Regions from separate parts of the Psychrobacillus sp. MER TA 171 genome, predicted to be linked through region 2. Evidence: predicted binding sites of a transcription regulator. Region 2 holds the regulator's gene; the other holds the start of a gene.
What was found. Region 2 encodes NrdR, which represses ribonucleotide reductase genes. Its sites were predicted from a motif close to AACACNATATATNGTGTT; they were not measured.
Positions count from the first base shown of each region.

Region 1: M3627_RS17970 (vitamin B12-dependent ribonucleotide reductase) is a predicted target of NrdR. The motif match lies at 4,678-4,695, and genes of this name have one in related genera.

Region 1 covers NZ_JAMAWN010000027.1:853-8,441, reverse strand. The annotation lists gene efp (elongation factor P) at 1-85, opposite strand, end outside; gene M3627_RS17980 (M24 family metallopeptidase) at 101-1,165, opposite strand; gene M3627_RS17975 (DNA helicase) at 1,236-1,658, opposite strand; gene M3627_RS17970 (vitamin B12-dependent ribonucleotide reductase) at 2,049-4,616, opposite strand; gene M3627_RS17965 (lipoate--protein ligase family protein) at 4,775-5,611, opposite strand; gene M3627_RS17960 (rhodanese-like domain-containing protein) at 5,715-6,098, shown strand; gene M3627_RS17955 (ATP-binding protein) at 6,172-7,434, shown strand.
Region 2 covers NZ_JAMAWN010000005.1:30,304-37,892, forward strand. The annotation lists gene M3627_RS06565 (glyceraldehyde-3-phosphate dehydrogenase) at 1-219, shown strand, start outside; gene speD (adenosylmethionine decarboxylase) at 496-879, shown strand; gene nrdR (transcriptional regulator NrdR) at 998-1,462, shown strand; gene M3627_RS06580 (replication initiation and membrane attachment family protein) at 1,493-2,848, shown strand; gene dnaI (primosomal protein DnaI) at 2,858-3,799, shown strand; T-box leader at 3,850-4,076, shown strand; gene thrS (threonine--tRNA ligase) at 4,196-6,124, shown strand; gene infC (translation initiation factor IF-3) at 6,424-6,945, shown strand; gene rpmI (50S ribosomal protein L35) at 6,976-7,176, shown strand; gene rplT (50S ribosomal protein L20) at 7,224-7,583, shown strand.

The sequences.
Region 1 (7,589 bases), on a different contig from region 2:
TTACGTGTTGAAAATCAAGAACACGGTAAAGAACGCCATCTACTAAAATTGTTAAACCTGTTTTAAAATCATTTACTGAAATCATTTATTTCCCTCCAAATTACGATAATATAAGTAGCTCTTTCGTCGAATGTGTTAACTTCTCTAATCCATTCTCCGTAACTAGTGCGTCATCCTCTATACGCACCCCACCGATGTTCGGTAGATAAATTCCCGGTTCAATTGTTATAACCATTCCTGGTTCTAAAACAATGTCTGATCGGAAGGATAAACCAGGTCCTTCATGTACCTCAAGACCAATACCATGACCAAGTGAATGACCAAATGCCTCACCATATCCTTTTGACGCAATATAGTCTCGTGCAATAGCATCCGCTTCTTTACCTGTCATTCCTGGTTGAACCTTTTCAAGAGCTAATAATTGAGCATCTAAAACTACTTGATAAATTTCTTTTAGTTTTTCACTCGGCTCTCCTACTGCAAGTGTACGAGTCGTATCAGAAATATACCCGTTGTAAAGTGCTCCGAAATCTAATGTTACAAAATCGCCAACTTCAATTACTTTATCTGTTGCTACACCATGCGGCAATGCAGAACGCGTACCTGAAGCTACTATTGTATCAAAAGAGGAGGAGGTAGCGCCACGTTTACGCATAAAGAATTCTAGTTCGTTCGAGACTTGAAGTTCTGTCATGCCGGGTTTTATGTAAGTCACGATATGCTCATATGCCTCATCTGCAATACGACAAGCTGCCTTTATTATACTAATCTCTTCGTCCGTCTTTATCAAGCGAATTTTTTCTACTACACCTGATAGAGGTACTAAATCTGCTGAAACAGCTTGCTTGTATAATTCATATACACCGTATGTTACGTCATCTTTTTCAAACCCAAGTGATTTAATACCCATTTCGTTTACTTGGTGGGAAATTTCCTCGATCAACGTTTTAGCATGTTGAACTATACGGAAATCCTTTATTTGACTAGCAGCTTGTTCTGTATATCTGAAGTCTGTAATAAAAACTGCATCATTTTTGGAAACTATTGCTACACCCGCTGTCCCAGTGAATCCGGTGATATATCGACGGCTGTAATCATTTGTTATCAATAATGCGTCAACGCCTCTTTCTTCTAATGCTAAACGCAGCTTTTCTAATTTCATCAATTTCCCTCTCCCCATTTTCAAAATAAACACTATAGTCTATTTTATCATAGTAAAGAGGGGTGGTAAATTTTCATTTTGCGATGGGCTGATCCTTTGAATGAAAAATAGCTGACTCCATTAGAAAACGCATTCCAATAACTACAATACAAATAAATGGTATGGACAGTTTCTTCATCGTTTTAAGCATTGTTCCAGCATCGCTAATTAACCACTCTACAACAAATGCGAGAAGTATCCCAAAAATAAGGCTAGATATAGCAACGGGTACTTTAGAAGTTAAAAGACTTATATAATAAATCACTATACTAATAACCCAAATAACTAGAAATAAAACCAGCCAGCGTAAGTATACATTCGTATCTTCAAACATCTCAAAGGATTTTGAAAAACCTACTGGATTCCATTTAACAAAACTGAATAAGTGTAAAAATTTAAGTAACGCAGTAATTCCAATAGCCGCCGCCAAACTGGTCAATACCGATAAGCTTTTCATTTCTGCTCTCCTCCTTTTAAAGACAGTTTGTACCTTTTCTTGTTTTACTAAACAAATAGCTAGAACATTTCTTCAAAAGAGGTTACATAAAATTAAACGTCATGAAAGCGCGTCATCGATTGAAAAAAAAGAAACGGGTAGAAGGCTCTCGTCCAAAAAAAACATCTCGGAGATTTGTTATAAGAAATATAGTGTCGCTGGTTAAGAAAGCCTAAGATGTGGATAATATACTCAATGAACTGCCCTCTATATGCTATCTTCCGGTTTCCAATTATTTAGGTTTTTTTGAAATATTAAAACCCCTTTGGATAAAATAATCCAAAGGGGTGTAATTTTATTTGAAATTGTACAATCTTAATTCAAATCCATATCAAATGCTCTCTATAAAATTTACAGTCCACATTTCAACTGGGCATTACAATTTGTACAAGTGTTGCATCCGCCCATTTCCTCTACAGTTCCTTTACGGCAGACAGGACAGGTATTACCAACCTCTGAACCGATTGTAACGTTAGTAGAACGTATATCTTGAATCGTATCAATCAATACTATTGGACGTTTTTCCATCACTTTTTCTTCCTTCACCGTATCATCATTTACAGTGTTTTCTTCCGCCTTAAGCGTAAGAACTTGCGAGTCACGGCTTCCATCTACATATACTGTTCCGCCTTTTGCTCCACCATTATATAGACGTTCGTAAACACCTTCTACTTGTTCTACTGTATATCCTCTAGGAGCATTTACAGTCTTCGAAATAGAGCTATCAATCCAACGTTGAATAATACATTGTACGTCTGCATGGGCTTCTGGTGGCAATTCCATTGCAGTAACAAACCAATTAGGTAATTCATCTTCTTTAGTATCTGGATTTGCATCTAAGTATTCTTGTACAATATCCGCTTTTACCTCGATGAATTTACCTAAACGACCACTACGGTAATACGTAAATGAATAATAAGGTTCTAAACCAGTAGAAACTCCAACCATAGTACCCGTGGATCCAGTAGGTGCAACAGTTAATAAGTGAGAATTGCGAATACCTTTTTCAAGTACTGCTTCACGAATCTCCTGTGGCATTGTTTGCATAAATCCAGTTTCCGTAAATGCCTTACGAAGTCTGTTCGTTTCCTCTTCTGTTTCTCCAGTCAAGAACGGGAAGCTACCTCTTTCGTTTGCTAGGTCTGCAGATGTTTCGTAAGCAGCTATTGCAATCGTCTTGAAGATTTCATCAACAAGAAGATTTCCTTCCTCAGAGCCGTATTCTTTTTGGCAATAGATTAAAAGGTCAGCTAATCCCATGACACCTAGACCTACACGTCTTTCACCAAGTGCTTGAACTTTATTTTCCTCTAAGAAATAAGGCGTAGCATCGATTACGTTATCTTGCATACGAACTCCCACACGAACAGTTTCTTTTAATGCTTCAAAATCAACTGTTTTTGTATCTTTGTTAGCAAACTGAGCTAGGTTGACTGCTGCAAGGTTACAAACGGAATACGGAGCAAGTGGCTGCTCTCCACATGGATTTGTTGCAACAACCTTTTGACCATATGCAGTTGCATTTGTTTTTTCGTTAGCATTATCGATAAAGAATACGCCTGGCTCAGCAGAATAAGTTGCACAAATATTGATTAAGTTCCACAATTCTTTCGCTTTCACTGTGCGATAGGTACGAACCTTGTAGCCCATACGCTCCCACTCACGAACATCACCAATTTTGTGCCAATTTTCGTTATAAAAAGCCATCTCTTCTTCTGTATAAGTTTCTGTTGCAGGGAAGCGAAGAGCGAAGTCTTCATCTTTTTCTACAGCTTTCATGAAATCCTCAGTTAAAGTTACAGAAATATTCGCTCCTGTTAAAAACTCCGGATTGTGAACAGAAAAAGTTCCGCCATCTCTTAGTTTCGTTTGAGCGTCGCGTATGATTTCATCGCTAAAACCACCTAAGCCAGGGATGTGTTGATAGTTTACAATTCCTTGATACATTGCTTCTTCTTGTGCAGTTAGCGGCTTAAACTTAAGCTTGTCCTTTGCAAGTTGTTTGATTGTTTCATCACTTGTGTTCTCAATCAAGAAGCGAAGGATACGTGGGTTTTGCATTTTAGAAATGATAAACTCTGCGATGTCCGGATGCCAATCTGCAAGCATAATCATTTGCGCACCGCGTCTTGAACCGCCTTGTTCCACTAGGTGTGTCAGTTTAGCAATGTCATCTAACCAAGAAACAGACCCTGAAGACTTACCATTAACTCCTCGAGCTAAAGTATTACGAGGACGTAATGTAGATCCGTTTGTTCCAACTCCACCGCCACGACTCATGATCTCCATCACTTGTTTTCGATGATCACTGATGCCTTCACGTGAGTCAGCAACAAAAGGCATAACGTAACAATTAAAGTAAGTTACATCTGTACCTGTACCTGCTCCATATAGAACTCGTCCAGCAGGGATAAATTTTAGTGATACTAATTGCTGATAGAACTTTTCGAACCATTCTGTTCTTTTTTCTTCTGTCACTTCAACAGAAGCAAGTCCAGTCGCATTTCGCTTAGCAATTTGCTCATAGAAAACCTCCAAAGGTTTTTCAATAACACTTAAAGGACGGCGTACAATTCCTGATTTAACTTTAGTACTATCATCGATTGCACTACGATAATCTTCTTCGATCAAAACTTCTGCCGTTTTATCTTCCTGGTTAATGGAAACAATATAACCAAGACCTCGTGCAGGAAATTTAGGGTCTTCTTTCACCGTTAAAACGACAAAATCCCCTACTTTTAGTGTTTTCTTTTCGGTATCCTTGAATGAATATCGATCAATCATCACCAAACGTGACACACCTTTGTGTGTTAGATTCATATCTTCTGTTATTGGATGTACTTGAGGAAATAATTCGATATCGTGATTTAATTCTTTTACATTTAATTTTATTTGAGATTCATTTGTAGTAGTTACCAATTCTTTTCCTCCTTTCTACAACTCGTATTGACACAAGATGTAGTAGTTTCATTTATCATACGGCACTACATATAGAGGTGTAAAGCAATTTAGTTGTTCAAATTAATTTTTAAGTATTAATTCCTATACCTCATATTCTCCATATGTCTTTCATACTTTTATTTTTTAAAATTCCAGGCGTCATTATCATAACGCCGTCTTTCCAGCATTTTCACGTATTCATTTTGTTCATTATTTAAATGAAATGGTACCAATTCAATGTTTAAGGCTTCAGAAAATCCCTTTTTAAAAGCATCCTTACATATGTCTATTGGTATCGATTTTTGTAATAATTTGTTTATAGCAACAGCTTTTTGATTAATACTATTTTTCACTTTTTCCCGGACTTCATCGGAAGAAAATTTAAAGGTTTGCACAAGTTTTTCATCATCTAAGTCTAAAAGAATTGCACCATGCTGAAGTATAACACCTTTTTGTCTAGTTTGAGCACTTCCAGCTACTTTCCTGCCTTCTACTACGAGCTCATACCAGCTTGGTGTGTCAAAGCAAACAGCAGTTTTCGGACTTTTTAAGGCTTGCAGTTTATCTGGAGTATTAGGAATAGAAAAATATGCCTCTAATCCCAGACTTTGAAATCCCTTTAATAGCCCTTCACTGATCACTCGATAAGCTTCAGTCACTGTTGCTGGCATATCAGGATAGTTTTCCGAAACAATCACGCTATATGTAAGTTCATGCTCATGAAGAACTCCTCGTCCTCCCGTCGGTCTGCGGACAAATCCTAAACCGAGTCTTCTAACTGCTTCCATATCTATCTCTTTTTCTACCGATTGAAAATAACCAATCGATAGAGTTGCTGGATTCCATTCATAGAATCGAATCACTGGTGGAATCAACCCTTCACTATGCCAATCTAAAAGGGCCTCGTCAAGCGCCATATTATAGGACGGGGCGCACGGACCTGAATCAATAAAATACCATTTTGTCTTTTTCAAACTTTCTCCCCCCTAACAACGCTATTCATTTTACCAAAATGATTGAATTGTATCTAGCAAATCTTTTATAATAGATAATGGAAGTATAGAAAGGGGAAAGACCGTGTTAGAGACTCTTTATATTATTATAGCAATATTGGTCGTATTATTAGTTTATGCAGGAATTTCAGCATACCGACTAAAGAAAACAGTTACAAACCTTACGCAGGAGCAATTCATCGAGGGCTATCGTAAAGCTCAATTAATCGATGTACGCGAGCCTAAAGAATTTGATGGTGGCCATATCCTTGGAGCAAGAAATATTCCTTCCTCCCAGTTAAGACAACGCCACAAAGAAATTCGCCCAGACAAACCAGTATATCTGTATTGTCAAAATGGTGCAAGAAGTGGACGTGCAGCTATGTTCTTAAAGAAAAAAGGGCATACCCAACTTAACCAGTTACAAGGCGGCTTTAAGGGCTGGACCGGCAAAATCAAATCTAAATAGTATAACATAAGGTTCTTCTTAACAAGAGGAACCTTTTTTGTTTAGAGCTTACACTAAGGGGGCATGAACTACTATGAAAGTAATATTTTCCCACGAAGAACAATTTCGGGAGATTCATCCAAGTTATGAGGATTTCGCTATTCTGACAAGGCGAATCACTAATGTTTTAAATGAAGAACAGGCAGGCAGCTGGCAATTAGTCAACATTGACAATCAATTTAATCAGTTAGATACTAATTTAATTGAAATGATGGAGCATCAATTGATTCCTTATAAAATTTTAGCAAATATTTACGAAGCTAAGCCTTTAAGTAAAATAACAAGCAAATCCCTACTTTCTATGGAAAATCAACTGGGAATGGTTAGTACATTTGAGAATACACTCATAATGTTTCCGGATTATCAGGTGGCAGTAACTATGGCATTTAACTATTCTCAAGGTAACTCTTGGCCGGATTACTTTTTCTTTTCCACCTCCCCTCAAGCCGCCCTTTTCTTTTTAGAGGAGATCAATGAAAAGCTTCGCGAGCTTCTAATGCAGTCAGTCACCTATTTAGTTGACACGGAGCAAGGGGTTCAGCGAAGAAAATATAGTGAGCAAGCAGTCGTTCCTCGAGAAGAGGTTCTACTAGAGAATAAAATCAAACAAGATATTTTTCGATCCATCGATGAATTTTTTAAAGAGGACGGTTTGTTTTTTAAGGAATATGGTCTTCCTTATAAAAGAGGTATATTACTATATGGTTCCCCTGGAAACGGGAAAACGACACTAGTAAAATCGATTACCGGCTCTACGAAAGCTCCTGTCGTCTATTGGCAAATCACTGAGTTCACAGGAAGTCACTCCATCCAAGAGGTTTTTGGAATTGTTTCTAGATTAGCCCCAGCTATTCTGGTGATTGAGGATATTGACTCAATGCCCGAGTATACAAGATCTGTCTTTTTAAACACATTAGACGGAACACAATCTAGAGAGGGTCTATTTATCATTGGAACAACTAACTACCCACAGAAGATTGATCCAGCATTAATTAACCGTGCCGGAAGATTCGATCGTGCATATGAGATTCCTTCACCACCCCAACAAGTGAGAGAAAATTATTTACGTAAGCTTGATATAAAGAAGATTCTTCTTGACCACGTCTTAGTAGATATAGCTAAACGATCAAAAGGCTTATCCATTTCTCAACTAAACGAGCTGTACATGTCCATTGCACTTAACTGGCATTATGATGGCAAGCTGGAATACGAAACACGGATCGACGAGCTGATTAAACAAAATAAACGAACCATAAAAAATGACTGGGAAGAAGACAATCATTCTATTGGTTTTTAAAAAAGTAAAACACTCCCCACAATAAAAAGGGAGTGTTATATTTTTTTAGATAACATTTAAGGTAAAAAGCATACGACAATTAAATTTTAACTTCAATAAATATTGAGTTTCTTCTATATATTAGAAGAATTTTGCGTTCATAAGAATTCTGAATA
Region 2 (7,589 bases):
AAAGCAGCAGAGGGCTCTATGAAGGGCATTTTGGGAATTACGCATGAGCCATTGGTTTCGATTGATTTCAATACAACTACTAATTCTAGTACTGTAGATGGACTGACTACTATGGTAATGGGTAAAACAAAAGTTAAAGTACTTGCTTGGTATGATAATGAATGGGGTTATTCTGCAAGAGTGGTAGACTTAGCTAAAAAAGTTGCAAGTGGATTGTAATATCGGAATAACTTATTACTTAATTTAATTGAGTCTGACATTATGCTTTACTAATGAATATTTTTTCCTAATATTAACATAATACCTACCTCTTTCTAGTATTACTAGAAAGAGGTTTTTTTATATTGCACTATTAGTTAAAATGTTTTATAATGGAAATCGTGTACTTCTAGTACATAGACTACTTAAAGGGTTAGGACCTCTTAGGACTAACTTTCCCCCGTGGTAGTCAACTTTGATGTTAAAAATAAAACTTATCAAAGGGGGAAACGGACATTGGAGACAATGGGACGTCACATTATTGCAGAACTATGGGAGTGCGATTTCGACAAACTTAACGATATGCAATTTATCGAACAAACATTTGTTGATGCTGCACTAAAATCAGGTGCAGAAGTTAGAGAAGTTGCATTTCACAAATTTGCACCACAAGGTGTAAGTGGAGTCGTTATAATTTCCGAGTCGCATCTAACGATTCACAGCTTTCCAGAGCACGGTTATGCAAGCATTGATGTGTATACTTGTGGTGATTTAGATCCATCAATCGCGGCTAACTATATTGCAGATGCTCTTAATGCTGGAACACGCGAAACGCTCGAAATGCCACGTGGAATGGGTCCAGTCAAGGCACCCAAAGAACGCATGACAGTTCAAGTGTAATGAAACATGAACAAAACTGAGTGAGCAGAGGAATTTATTCCTCTGCTTTTTCGATTTTATGAGGAAAAGTTGTTATAATAGGTATACAAAATTAAAGCAAACGTTTAGGAGAGGTTCTATGAAATGCCCAGCATGCCAATTTAATGGCACTAAAGTGGTCGATTCCAGACCGATAGATGATAATAAGGCAATTAGAAGAAGGAGAGAGTGTGAGGATTGTGGGTTTCGCTTCACGACCTTTGAAAAGGTAGAGGAAACTCCTTTAATTGTCGTAAAGAAAGATGGATCTCGTGAAGAATTCAGCCGAGAGAAAATATTGCGAGGGCTAATACGTGCATGTGAGAAGAGACCTGTTGCACTTGACCAATTAGAGGAAGTTGTGTTTTATATTGAAAAGGAACTAAGAAGAACAGGTAACTCTGAAGTTAAATCAGAGGAAGTTGGCGAAAAGGTCATGGACAAGCTTGCTGAGATTGATGAGGTTGCCTATGTAAGATTCGCTTCCGTATATCGCCAGTTTAAAGACATAAATGTTTTCATTGATGAGTTAAAGGAAATCTTAAAAAAGAATCCTTCATTATAAGCAATTATTTAAGGAGTAGGTAAACAAGTGATGTTATATAAGGAGCTACACTCGACAGATACATATATGATTCGCTTGCCGTATTCTTTTTCTGATTATGATCGTCAGCTGCTAACGTTATTTTATCAGCCACTAGTCGGAGCAGAAAGCATGAGCCTTTATTTGACGTTATGGGCTGATGGAGAAATGCAAAGTGAAAACCAATGGACACATTATCATTTATTAAATGTTCTTGGCTTATCATTGGGAAAAGTTTTTCAAGCGAGAATAGCATTAGAAGCAATTGGTCTGCTGCGCACTTGGCAAAAGCCCAATGGAGATGGACGCAGCTTCTGCTATGAACTTGAAGCTCCTCTAGATGCGGAATCTTTTCTAAAGGATCCTTTGTTATCCATGTTCCTACTAAACAAAATTGGGGAAAGTGCATATAAACAGCTTAGAAGCCGTTACATTCAAACGTCTAACTGGCAACATGAGTATACAGACGTCTCAAGAACCTTTGTGGATGTTTTTAAACCAACTACTAAAACAGGTTTACCTGCATCAACGGAAGAAAATTTCCAGTCAAAGACACGAAATAGTTCTGTACCTTTCTATTACGAGGATTTCGATTTCTCCTTGCTGCAAGATGGCCTATCTGAGCAACTAGTTCCGAAGTCTGCCATGACAACAGAAGCTAAGGAAGTAATTGCAAAGCTTGCATTTTTGTATAATCTATCGCCAGTAGAAATGCAAAAGGTCGTTATTCTAGCTTTGGATGATGAACTTCGTCTTTCGGATGCTAGATTGAAAAAAGCTTGTGCAGAGTATTATAAGCTAACGGTCTCTCGCACTGCCCCAGTTATTCAAAAAATAGAACCAGCTTCGAAAGTAGTACAAACAGACGAAAAGAAACTAACCAAAGAAGAAGAGCTGATTCAATATTTGGAAACGACTGCTCCTGCAAAGGTCTTGAAGGATATTGCTAATGGGAAAGAACCTATACTTGCAGACGTTCAGTTAGCCAATTATTTTGTCACGCATTATAAAATGCCGATCGGGGTAGTTAATGTTCTGTTACAGTATGTGCTTCTTCGTACAGACATGAAGCTGACGAAGAATTATGCTGAAAAGATTGCTTCTCACTGGATGCGTAAGGACGTTAAGACAGCTAAGGAAGCTATGGAATTAGCAAGAAACGAGCACGAGCAGTACATGAAATGGAAAAGCGAAGGATCTAAGCAAAAGACATATTCGAAAAAACCGACTAGAGAAGAAAAGGTGCCAGATTGGTTTTATAAAAAAGATGACGAGTTAAAGCGTACAGGAAAAGAAACGAATGGCATACAAGATATAGATGCTGAAAGACAAAAGCTATTAGAAGAACTAGGAATGATGAAAAGGTAGGTGAAGGAAATGGAACGGATTAATGAAACGCTCAAAAGAGTAGTCACTCCTGAATTTACTTCTCGATTGGATGAGCTGCAGCAGGAAGTATTAGAGGAACCAAATATACAAGCATTTATAGAGGAAAACTCAGATGAAATATCTAAACAGGTAATCAATCGGAGCTTGAGTAAGTTATATGAATATAAATCACAGTCTCATGATTGCAAGGGCTGTCCTTCCTTAGACGAATGTGCGAATTTTATGAAGGGCTATGAGCCGAAGCTAGTGTTAGACCGAAGCCTAATAGATGTTGAGTATGTAAGGTGTAAACGAGGGGTTATAGAGGATGAGCGTAAAAAAGTGACCTCTATGATAGACAGTATTCATATGCCTAAAGAGGTGATGGAGGCTAGTCTCTCAAGCTTAGACTTACAAGATGATAGTCGTGTTGTAGCAGTTCGAGCTGCTAAGGACTTCTTAAATGAATGGGAAAGAACAAATAAATTACCTGCAAAAGGACTTTATATTTACGGAAAGTTTGGAGTCGGTAAGTCCTACTTATTGGGCGCACTAGCAAACGAACTAGCAGCTAGACATATTCATTCAGTAGTTGTATACGTCCCTGAATTTCTTCGCGAAATGAAACAGGCTATACAAGATCAATCTCTTCCTGAAAAAGTAGAGTTTGTAAAAAAAGCACCTGTGCTTATGCTAGACGATATTGGTGCAGAAACAATGTCTAGCTGGACGCGTGATGAAATTATAGGAACTATTCTCCACTACAGGATGTCAGAACAGCTTCCAACCTTTATGTCTTCTAACTTTAACTATGATGAATTACAGCATCATCTTTCTTATACTCAACGAGGAGAAAAAGAGGTAGTAAAAGCAGGACGTATTATGGAACGGATCAAAGCGCTGACTATCCCAGTTGCTCTTCAAGGGAAGAACTGGAGAGAGCATAAATAACTACTTGCAAATGCTAAAGTCGTGGCGTATAATCATTTTCATAAGAACAAGTAGATGCGTTGAAGAGGATAATAATCAGTTTGTACGACTTTTTAGAGAGAGAAGCCTTGGCTGAAAGCTTCTTAAGTACCGGCAATCGATTTACCACCTCCGAGCAGCAGCTGTGAAATTGTAGTAGCAGCTTGCCGGTCACCGGTCCGTTAACCGATGCAAAGCTTCGTCTATATTCGTATAGATAGAAGAAGGGTGGAACCACGATTTAAACCTCGTCCCTTTACCGGGACGGGGTTTTTTATTTTGTCTAAAATAATCGTCTTACCTAAACCAGCTAATCTGCTCAAGGGAAGAGCGATTTTAGGCTGATACTTAATCCAAAATTATTAAGGAGTGTTCAAAGTGGCAGATGTTATTAAGTTACAATTTCCAGATGGAGCAGTAAAAGAGTTTCCTTCATCAACAACTACAGAAGAAATAGCACAATCTATTAGTCCAGGGCTTCGAAAAAAAGCTTTAGCAGGTAAATTAAGCGGTCAGCTGATCGATCTTAAAACACCGATTACTGAGGATGGAGAGATTGCGATTATTACTCCTGAGTCAGATGAAGCGTTAGAAATTCTGCGTCATAGTTCAGCTCACTTACTGGCACAAGCTGTAAAGCGTCTATTTAAAGATGTTAAGCTAGGAATTGGACCAGTCATTGAAAATGGTTTCTACTATGATATTGACTCACCAGAACCAATAACAGCTGATGACTTACCTTTAATAGAAAAAGAAATGAAAAAAATTATTAATGAAAACATCGAAATTATTCGTCATGACGTTTCTCGTGAAGAAGCTTTTGAAAAGTTTCAGGATGATGAGTATAAAGTAGAGCTGCTTGAAGCGATACCAGCTGGAGAACAAGTTTCGATTTACGAGCAAGGAGATTTCTTTGACCTTTGCCGTGGTGTTCATGTTCCTTCTACAGGAAAGCTAAAAGAGTTTAAACTGCTAAGCATTGCAGGAGCATATTGGAGAGGTAACAGTGACAATAAAATGCTTCAACGTATTTACGGAACTGCCTTCTTTAAAAAAGAGGACCTTCAAGCGCATCTTAAAATGTTGGAAGAGGCAAAAGAACGTGACCATCGTAAAATTGGTAAGGAGCTAGAGCTTTTCACTAACTCTTTAAAGGTTGGACAAGGTTTACCTCTATGGTTACCAAACGGTGCAACTATCCGACGCGTAATTGAGCGTTATATCGTAGACAAGGAGCTAAAGCTTGGTTACAAACACGTTTACACACCAGTTTTAGGGTCTAAAGAACTTTATGAGACATCAGGACATTGGGAGCATTACCAAGACTCTATGTTCCCTCCTATGGAGATGGATAACGAAACACTAGTATTACGTCCAATGAACTGTCCTCACCATATGATGATATTCAAAAACGGTATGCATTCTTATCGTAACCTTCCTCTACGAATCGCGGAGCTAGGAACAATGCACCGCTATGAAATGTCTGGAGCAGTATCAGGACTTCAACGTGTACGTGGGATGACGTTGAACGATGCCCATTTATTTGTACGTCCAGATCAAATTAAATTGGAATTCCAAAAGGTTGTTGAATTAATCATCTCTGTCTATAAAGACTTTGACTTGAAAGATTACTCATTCCGTTTATCTTACAGAGATCCTAACAATAAAGAAAAGTACTTTGATGATGATGTAATGTGGGAAAAAGCTCAAAGCATGCTAAAAGAAGCTATGGATGAATTAGGATTAGATTATATTGAAGCAGAAGACGAAGCTGCATTCTACGGTCCAAAACTAGATGTTCAAGTAAAAACTGCTATTGGTAAGGAAGAAACATTATCAACAGTTCAATTAGACTTCTTACTACCAGAGCGCTTTGATCTAACATATGTAGGGGAAGATGGAAAACCACATCGTCCTGTCGTTATTCACCGTGGAGTAGTTTCTACTATGGAACGTTTTGTTGCATTCCTAATAGAAGAATACAAAGGAGCTTTCCCGACTTGGTTGGCACCAGTGCAAGTTGAGATTATTCCAGTTTCTAATGAAGTACATTTCGAGTATGCTAAGCAAATTGAAGAGCAATTAGTTGCAGCTGGGTTCCGTGTAGAAATGGATGACCGTGAAGAAAAGCTTGGCTACAAGATTCGCGAAGCACAAATGCAAAAGATTCCTTATATGCTAGTGCTAGGAGATAAAGAGTTAGAATCAGGTAATGTAAACGTTCGTAAATATGGAGAGCAAAAATCCGAAAGTATTCCGTTCGACGAATTTTTAGCTCGTCTGCAAGAAGAAGTAGCACATAATTAATTATATAATTATATTGTTGACAAATAGTTTTGTGGATGGTATAGTTATTTAGGTTATTGAATACAAGTTTGTGGTATAAGAAGAGGCTGCCCGCTTCTCACCTGCTCGACACATTGGTTGTTGACTGGTAAGCACACGATCGACTGTAATATGTAGTTGCTACATATTTCTCATATCGGCGGGCAGACATTAACAGATGTCTGCTCGCTTTTTTATTGGATCGAAAACGGCGTGACTGATTCGTTTCTACGGAATTTATGCCCAAACCATGTATTCGCGACACTATCTGGAGGTGGATCATTATTAGCAAAGACATGTATGTGAACGATGGCATTCGAGCACGCGAACTACGCGTTATTGATCAAAATGGTGATCAATTAGGTTTAAAAACACGTAACGAAGCACTTGAAATAGCAGGTCGTGTAAATTTGGATCTTGTCCTTGTGGCTCCTCAAGCCAAGCCACCGGTCGCTCGTATCATGGACTATGGTAAATTCAAATTTGAGCAGCAAAAGAAAGATCGTGAAGTTCGTAAAAATCAAAAAGTTATCGTAATGAAAGAGGTTCGCTTGAGCCCGACTATCGATGAGCATGATTTCCAAACGAAATTGAAAAACGCGATCAAGTTCCTTGAAAAAGGAGACAAAGTGAAAGCATCTATTCGCTTTAAAGGTCGTGCCATTACTCATAAAGAGATCGGACAACGAGTTTTAGATAGATTTGCAGAAGCTTGTGCGGAAGTATCCACTATCGAGTCAAAACCGAAAATGGACGGCCGCAGTATGTTCTTGGTGCTTGCACCGAAGAACGAAAAACAGTAATAGAGTACAATTGTTTAGGAGGAATTCGACATGCCGAAAATGAAAACTCACCGTGGAGCTGCAAAGCGTTTCAAAAAAACGGGTACAGGTAAATTAAAACATGACCGTGCTTTTGGAAGCCACTTATTCGCTAACAAATCTACTAAAGCTAAACGTAAACTACGTAAAACTAAAGTAGCTTCTTCAGGCGATTACAAACGTATCAAAACTTTACTTACTTACATGAAATAATTTAAACGAAATCAAATTATTCGAAAGAATAGCAGGAGGTAATGAACATGCCACGCGTAAAAGGCGGAACAGTGACGCGCAAGCGTCGTAAAAAGGTATTAAAATTAGCTAAAGGTTATTACGGTTCTAAACATACATTATATAAAGTAGCAAACCAACAGGTTATGAAATCTTTAATGTATGCATACCGTGACCGTCGTCAAAAGAAACGTGAATTCCGTAAACTATGGATCACACGTATCAATGCGGCAGCTCGTATGAACGGACTTTCTTACAGCCGTTTAATGCACGGATTGAAATTAGCTGAAATCGAAGTAAACCGTAAAATGTTAGCTGAATTAGCAGTAACTGATGCAGCAGCATTTACACAAATCGCTGATTTAGCTAAAAAAGCAATCAACAAATAAGTTACA